2 regions of the Ligilactobacillus sp. LYQ60 genome follow, and region 1 is predicted to be linked to the other one. Evidence: predicted binding sites of a transcription regulator. Region 1 holds the regulator's gene; the other holds the start of a gene.
The links. The regulator HrcA, encoded in region 1, represses chaperone genes, less so after heat shock. The targets are predictions, from matches to a motif close to TTAGCACTCNNNNNNNNNGAGTGCTAA.
Positions count from the first base shown of each region.

Region 2: groES (co-chaperone GroES) is a predicted target of HrcA. The motif match lies at 2,406-2,432, and genes of this name have one in related genera.

Region 1 is NZ_JBJFZV010000001.1:269,327-273,603, forward strand. It holds gene dnaK (molecular chaperone DnaK) at 1-802, opposite strand, end outside; gene grpE (nucleotide exchange factor GrpE) at 827-1,429, opposite strand; gene hrcA (heat-inducible transcriptional repressor HrcA) at 1,445-2,479, opposite strand; gene ribF (riboflavin biosynthesis protein RibF) at 2,575-3,525, opposite strand; gene truB (tRNA pseudouridine(55) synthase TruB) at 3,534-4,277, opposite strand, start outside.
Region 2 is NZ_JBJFZV010000006.1:23,061-27,337, reverse strand. It holds gene ACI3EZ_RS06130 (redox-sensing transcriptional repressor Rex) at 1-593, shown strand, start outside; gene ACI3EZ_RS06125 (LysR substrate-binding domain-containing protein) at 667-1,149, opposite strand; partial or broken gene ACI3EZ_RS06120 (type I glyceraldehyde-3-phosphate dehydrogenase) at 1,468-2,271, shown strand; gene groES (co-chaperone GroES) at 2,457-2,741, shown strand; gene groL (chaperonin GroEL) at 2,793-4,277, shown strand, end outside.

The sequences.
Region 1 (4,277 bases):
CCAGGTGCAGCGGACCGTTTTCACCAGAAGCGATAAACGGCAGTGAAATCTGCGTCTCAGACATTCCGGATAAGTCCTTCTTCGCCTTTTCGGCAGCTTCCTTCATCCGTTGCAGCGTAACCTTATCCTGGGATAGGTCAACCCCATGTTCTTCCTTGAAGTTGGCGACCATCCAATCGATGATCTTGTTATCAAAGTCATCCCCTCCAAGGTGGGTATCCCCGTTCGTGGAGAGCACTTCAAAGACCCCATCGCCGAGTTCTAGGATGGAAACGTCAAACGTTCCCCCTCCAAGGTCGAACACAAGGATCTTTTCGTCCTTATCCAGCTTATCAAGCCCGTAGGCTAATGCCGCAGCCGTTGGTTCGTTGACAATCCGCTCAACCTTTAACCCAGCAATCTTGCCGGCATCCTTTGTAGCCTGCCGCTGAGAATCGTTAAAGTAAGCCGGTACCGTAATAACGGCTTGTGTCACGTCTTCCCCCAGGTATGATTCCGCGTAGTCCTTGATGTACTGAAGAATCATGGCTGAAATTTCCTGCGGGGTATACTTCTTACCATCAATGTCAACCTTGTAGTCGGTTTCTCCCATGTGCCGCTTGATTGACGAAACGGTATTCGGGTTAGTAATCGCCTGGTTCTTTGCGACCTGGCCAACCTGTGTTTCCCCGTTCTTAAAGGAAACAACGGACGGCGTTGTCCGGTTTCCTTCAGGATTGGTAATAATCTTTGCATCCTTACCTTCAAGGACAGCAACTGCTGAGTTCGTTGTCCCAAGGTCAATTCCAATAATCTTTGACATCTACCTTACCTCTTTTTTCTTAAATTACTGTGCAACAACAACCATGGCCGGTCGTAAAACACGATCCTTTAACATGTAACCGTCCTGGAACACTTCGACAATTGTTTCGGGTTCCTGGCCGTCCTCAACCGGAACACTTTTGACTGCCTGATGGAGCGTTGGATCAAACTTTTTCCCAAGAGATTCAATCTTTGTAATCTCGTTATCGGTAAAAGCCTTGTTTAGATCCTTCACCACCATCTCAACCCCCTGCTTGAGGTTCTTGGATGCTTCATCATCCACCTCAATCTCAAGGGCCCGGTTTAGGTTATCAATTACCGGCAGAACAGCAGTTGCCAGTCGTTGGCTTTGATACTTTAACAGCTGCTCTTGCTCCTTTTTGTAGCGCGTTTGCATGTTGGCCATTTCCGCTTCAGCCCGCAGGTACTTATCTTCCAGCTCATCCTTTTCCTTGGTAAGCTGAGCAACCTGTTTTTGCGCTGCCTTCAACTGATCCTTTGTCGTCGGCTTCTTTTGGGCAGCAACCTTTTTAGCGGCTGCATCTTTTTGGGAATCGTGCTTAGAACCCTGAACCTTTTTCTTAGCGGTTGTAGCTGCTTGGCTTGCTTTTTCCTTATCCGCTGCCACGTCAACACCCCTTTTCTACTCGTCAAAATTATGGTAGTAGTTCAACATCTTACGCGTTAATTCCTGCCGGAGCGCTCCTAAGAGACCAATTACCTTGGAATACGGCATGTTGGTCGGCCCAAGAATAGCAATCATTCCCTTTCCGTAATCGTCAACATCGTAAGTTGCTGAAACCACACTATAATTCAGCAATAATTGGTTCGTCATCTCATCACCGATTTTGACGGTGATATCCTTGTCCTGGGGATCAACAATGTCAGATAACTCCGGTGCCCGCTCCATCAACGTATACAGCGATTTGGCTTCATTCAAATCACCATCGTTAGCAAAGTTGAAAACGTTCATCTTACCACCAACAAAGTACTGCTCGTGCGCAATCTTTTGCAGAATATCGCTCACAACATCAACCATCCCGGCAGGCTGCTTGAAATACTTGGCAATCAAGCCAAGGTTGGCAGTCAACTTGGCCGGAATCTGCCGGAGCGGTACCCCAACAAGCTGATCGTTAATCATGCGCATCACGGGTTCAACCTGGTCACCCGTCACGCCCGCAGGCAATTGGAACAATTTACTTTCAACCGTCCCGTCACTGGCAACAAGGATTGCCATCACCTGCTGACTACCCAACGGAACCATCCGGAATCCCTCTAAGAGGACATCCTCCACTTCCGGCTTCAGGGTAATTGTCGTGTAGTTTGTCAGGTCTGACAAAATGTTGGCGGACGTCGCCACAATTTCGTCAACCTTTGAAAAGTCCCCCTGAAAGGACGAACGAATATCCGCGAGAGCCTGCTGGTCAACCTGAGCTGGCGTTAAAATATTATCGACGTAGTACCGGTAACCCTTAATCGAGGGCACCCGTCCGGAACTGGAATGTTCCTTACGAATTAGCCCCTTCTTCTCCAACGCCGCCATTTCATTGCGGATTGTTGCTGAACTCACATGGACTGGTAATTGCTCCTGCAACGTTTTTGAACCAATTGGTTGCCCGACATCCGTATAATCCTTTATGATCGTCTCAAGAATTAACAGTTGACGTTCCGTTAACACCACAATCACCTCTTTTAGCACTTAGCACTCATAATTGCTAAGTGCTAAGTCACCTATAATATACAAAATTGATTGGCATTCGTCAATATTCTGGCTTAATTTTTCTTCTGCTGGGCAAACCACGTTTGAATCGTTTGCCGGTCCTGCTTTAGCTGAGTAACCAGCTCACCAGCAGACGCAAACTTCCGCTGCCTCCGAATAAAGTCAAACCACTGCACCCTCACGAACTGACCGTAAACCATCTGGTCAAAGTCGAACAGATTAATCTCAAGAACCACGTCATTATGGTCACCAAACGTTTCGTTTCGTCCCAACGAAGCCATCCCGTTATACCAGGTTCCCTGCACATTCACCCGCACGGCGTACACCCCAATCGCTGGAAGGCGCAAGTTGTTCCCATCCGCGATGTTTAACGTTGGAAAGCCCAGACGTCGCCCCCGGGCAAACCCGTGAACAACGTACCCGTTCGTTTCGTACGGATACCCCAATAACCGGTTTGCCAACTGCACATTCCCACCATCAATTGCTTTTCGAATCCGGGTGGAGCTAATTTTGTCGTTATCCTGAAGGAGATGGGATACTGGTAAAACATCAAACCGGCCCTGCGCGTACTGTGGAAGGGTACGCATATTAGCCACGCGAGGATTTCCAAACGTATAATCCTCCCCGGCAACCACTGCCACTGCATTCAGCCCCACAATGTAACGATCGACAAAATCCTGCGGAGCCATCTCCGCGAGGGTTTCATCAAACGTAAGAATGTACTCTACGTCAGCCCCCAAGGCGGCAAAGTGGGCAGCTTTTTGCGCAGGTGATGTCAGGTACCGGAAGGGGTGCCACCGCATACCCTGAAACGTTAATTTCGGATACCGATCAAACGTCACCACGCCTAACCGAACATGCCGCCGGGTAGCTTCCTTCTTAGCCGCTTCAATCACCCGCTGGTGGCCCCGATGAACACCATCAAAGAAACCGAGTGCAAGCACTACCGGCGCACCGGCAGTCCGGGTGACGTCCGTCACACTCGTAATCTCCACCGTCTCCATTCCATCACCTACTCACTTAAATCAATCATCCGCTCCGGCTGGTACCGGTGCTGCTTTTCATTATAACAGTAGACCGCCCGGACGCGCAGCCCGGTTTGTAAAACAACGTGGGGAACCGGTTGCCCTGTGGTTACCTGGCTTTCCGGAAGAAAACCGCCATTTTGCACCCGCCGCCACTCGCTGGTGGTTAACTGGTGGTGCGGAAGGGTACGCAGAGCGTGATCCACAGAAACTAGCGTATCTTGGCGTTGCTGCGCATCCATTTCCTCCAACTGAGCGAGCGTCACCGTCTCCTCGCTGGTGAAGCCACCGCTCTTAATCCGGGTTAACCGGGCCATCACCGCGGGAACTCCCAACGCTCGCCCAAGGTCAACCGCCAATGTTCGAACGTAGGTCCCCTTCCCGCACGCAACCTCAAAGAAAACGTGCTGTTCTTGCGCAGCAGCATCGTAGGTCGTTGACCGTAACTGCTTAAAGTAGTCCACGTAAATTTGCCGGGCTGGGCGGTCAACTTTTTCCCCCGCCCGGGCATATTCATACAGCCGTTTCCCGTTAACCTTTACCGCCGAATACATCGGCGGAATCTGGGTGATGGTCCCACAAAATTGCGCCATGGAATGATCAAGCTCTTCTGGGGTAAAGGGCGTTGTAATCGGTTTTTGGGCAATCACACTTCCCTCTAAGTCCTCGGTTTCCGTCGCCTTCCCCAAAATCAACTCCCCCTGATACACCTTGCCGGAAGCCATCAGGTA
Region 2 (4,277 bases), on a different contig from region 1:
GTTATCTTAATTTTCTTAAGGATGCGGGGAAAGAACGGGTTTCTTCAACGGAACTTGCCGAGGCGGTTAAGATTGATTCAGCAACAATTCGGCGGGATTTCTCGTACTTTGGCGCTCTTGGGAAACGCGGGTACGGGTACCATGTTGATAGTTTACTAGCATTTTTTAAGAAGACCCTAAGTCAAGATAAGTTAACAAACGTGGCGTTAATTGGGGTTGGAAACTTGGGGCACGCGCTCCTTAATTTTAATTTCCATCAGAGTAACAACGTGCGGATCAGTGCAGCATTTGATATCAACGATGATATTACCGGAACAATCCAAAATGGGGTGCCGGTTTATCCGATGGCGGATATGCAAGAGCAGTTGACTATTCAGCAAATTGAGGTGGCGATCCTCACGGTGCCGGCATCCGTTGCTCAAAACGTTGCTGACCAGATGATTGCAGCGGGGGTGAAGGGAATTTTGAACTTTACCCCGATGCGAATTGCGGCGCCGGAAACGGTTCGAATTCAGAACGTGGATTTGACGAACGAATTGCAGACACTAATCTACTTCCTGGATCATTTTGGGCCGAAGAAGGATGAAGAATAATAATTGTAAGGAAGAACATTAAAAACGTGTTCCAAGCAGGTGGTTAAGAACCAATTATTTGGAACACGTTTTTTTATATTTTTTGAAGCATTGATTTAAATTGGAATGTAAGGCGGGGATTATGTGAAAATACTGCAACTTTTCGGATAAAGTCAATACTGAGTTTTTTAGCATCAAGATTTTTAATTGTACTAACGTTTTTATGCATTAGTGATTCGGGCAAAATTGTCACAAATTGTGAAGTCATAATTAACTTTATTAACGCTTCACTGTAATCGACTTCGTGAATTTCTGGTAGTGAAAGTCCCAATTTTCTAAAAATTTGAACTATTCTTGAATGAATAGGACAGTACTGTGGATACATTAGTAATTGAAGTTGTTGAAGATCTTTGGGGGTAACCATTGAAGCGGAAATTGATTGAAGAACAGCAGTTTGCCCAACAACATAATAGGGTTCTTCGTATAAAGTATTACTAAAAATTTGTCCGTGAAGTTGGTCACTGAACGCTTCATCCATAAAAATGACATCAAGTTGCTCCTGGTTAAATGGGGTAATTAATTCATATATTTTATTTGTTGATACATATTTATGTGTTTCTGAAATAATCTTAAGTAACTGGTGGGAATCAAAAGCGGTAGCGATACTATTAAGTGTTCCTACCTTAGTACTGTTAAGTGGTGGGGTGGATTTATCGGATGAAAAATAAAAGAGCTTTTGGATATCCGCAACTATTTTACGAGCTTTAGAATAGAACTCTTTACCGTCATTTGTTAAGGAAACCCCCTGAGAAGTCCGGTTTAGTACAAGGTGCGTAATTTTTTTACTGATAGCTGGTTGTGATATTAAAAGGCACTGTACGTTAATGGTAAGCGGGTGAGTGTCTATGCTTACCCTGATGCAGCTAAAATTCCGTGGGTTAACCAGGATGGTGTTGAAATTGTTTTAGAATGTTCTGGATTTTATACCTCCGCAACTAAAGTGCAGGCCCATTTAAAAGCTGGGGCAAAAAAAGTATTGATCTCTGCTCCAGCGGGAGATGTTAAGACAGTTGTATACAACGTTAATCATAATATTTTGAATGAATCAGATACAATTATTTCAGCTGGATCATGCACTACTAATAGTTTGGCGCCGTTGGCGTACTTCTTGAATCAGGACTTTGGAATCAAGTTGGGAACAATGACAACCGTGCATGCTTACACGGCATCCCAAAAATTACAGGATGGGCCCAATAATAATCCGCGGTCAGCGCGGGCTGCAGCAGAGAATACCGTGCCGCATTCAACGGGGGCGGCGAAGGCAATTGGACGGGTCATTCCAGAATTGGCTGGACGATTGAAAGGACACGCGCAGCGGGTGCCAGTAGTTGACGGGTCAATTACTGAGTTGGTTACGGTTCTAAATAAAAAAGTGACGGCTGATGAAATTAATGAGACATTAAGAAAACATACCGTTGACAACCCATCATTTGGTTTTAACGATGATGAGATTGTATCTTCAGATGTGATTGGTACGACGTTTGGCGGTATTTTTGATCCAACCCAAACAGAAGTGACCACGGTTAACGATTTACAATTGGTTAAGACGGTATCGTGGTACGACAACGAATACGGGTTTGTTTGCCAAATGATCCGGACGCTTGGAGTTCTCGCTAATCTGACTAAAGCAAATAATTAGTCTTCTTTAATTAGCAGGGGTTATGGAAACGTAGCCCCTGCTTTACGTTTAAAAGCTAATTAGCACTCTCTCGTGAAGAGTGATAAAAAAAGCTTGCACTTCATGGTAAAAGTGTGTAGTATATGAATTGTAGGTTAGCACTTACCAATGATGAGTGCTAAATAAATCATTTGGAGGGATAGCTTGTGCTTAAGCCATTAGGAGATCGCGTAATCTTAAAAGTAGAAGAAGAAAAAGAGCAAACGGTTGGGGGCATCGTTTTGGCAAGCAATGCCAAGGAAAAGCCGCAGACCGCGAAGGTGGTTGCTGTTGGTGAAGGGGTGACCCTTGAAAACGGCACGACGGTTGCACCGAAAGTTAAGGAGGGTGATACGGTTCTCTTTGACAAGTACGCTGGAACCGAAGTTAAGCATGATGGTGAATCATACTTAGTTGTCCACGAAAAGGACTTAATGGCCATCGTTGACTAATTGTCAGCGGTGATGATGAACTTAAAATCTAACACATGAGGTGATATGACAATGGCTAAGGAAGTTAAGTTTGCAGAAGATGCACGTAAGAAGATGTTAGCTGGGGTTGACAAACTAGCTGACACGGTTAAGTCAACGATCGGGCCAAAGGGGCGGAACGTTGTGCTAGAACAGTCCTATGGTTCTCCAACAATCACGAACGACGGGGTAACAATTGCTAAGGCGATTGAATTGGAAGACCACTTCGAAAATATGGGTGCTAAACTTGTGGCTGAAGTTGCTTCAAAGACCAACGACATTGCCGGTGACGGAACGACAACTGCAACGGTTTTGACACAGGCAATTGTAAACGCTGGGATGAAGAACGTTACGGCTGGTGCTAACCCTGTCGGAATTCGGAAGGGAATCGAAGAAGCAACGGATGTTGCTGTTAAGGCGCTACATGAACAGTCTCACAAGGTTGAATCAAAGAGTGATATTGCGCAGGTTGCTTCAATTTCGGCCGCTAACGAAAAGGTTGGGGAATTAATCTCGAACGCCATGGAAAAGGTTGGTAAGGACGGGGTTATTACCATCGAAGAGTCAAAGGGGATTGACACCACCCTCGACGTTGTTGAAGGAATGCAGTTTGATCGTGGTTACCTATCACAGTACATGGTAACGGATAACGACAAGATGGAAGCAGATCTGGACAACCCGTACATTTTAATTACGGACAAGAAGATTTCAAACATCCAGGAGATTATGGATCTGTTGCAGCAGATTGTTCAGCAGGGACGGTCGTTATTAATCATTGCTGATGATGTTGACGGTGAAGCACTTCCGACACTTGTTTTGAATAACATTCGGGGGACGTTTAAGGCCGTTGCTGTTAAAGCACCTGGCTTTGGTGATCGGCGGAAGGCAATGTTAGAAGATATCGCTATTCTGACGGGAGCAACGGTTATTACGGATGACCTTGGGCTTCAATTGAAGGACGTTACGCTTGATCAGTTAGGTTCAGCTGGTAAGGTAACCGTTACGAAGGAAAACACGACGATCGTTGAGGGCGCTGGTGCTAAGGATGCCATCGACGAACGGGTTGACCAAATTCGGAAGCAGATTGGGAAAGCATCATCTGATTTTGATAAGGAGAAGCTCCAAGAACGGCTAGCTAAGTTAGCTGGTGGGGTTGCTGTAATTAAGGTTGGCGCTGCAACCGAGACTGAACTGAAGGAACGGAAGTACCGGATTGAGGATGCTTTAAACGCCACGCGGGCTGCCGTTGAAGAAGGTTTTGTTCCTGGAGGTGGAACGGCACTTGTTAACGTGATTGACAAGGTGGCTGCCATCAAGGAAAACGGCGACGTTCAGACAGGGGTTAACATCGTTAAGCGCGCCCTTGAAGAACCGGTACGGCAGATTGCTGAAAACGCTGGTTTAGAAGGCTCTGTTATCGTTGAGAAGTTGAAGGAGCAAAAGCCAGGTGTTGGGTTTAACGCTGCAACCGGCGAATGGGTTGATATGGTTGCTGCCGGGGTTGTTGACCCGACAAAG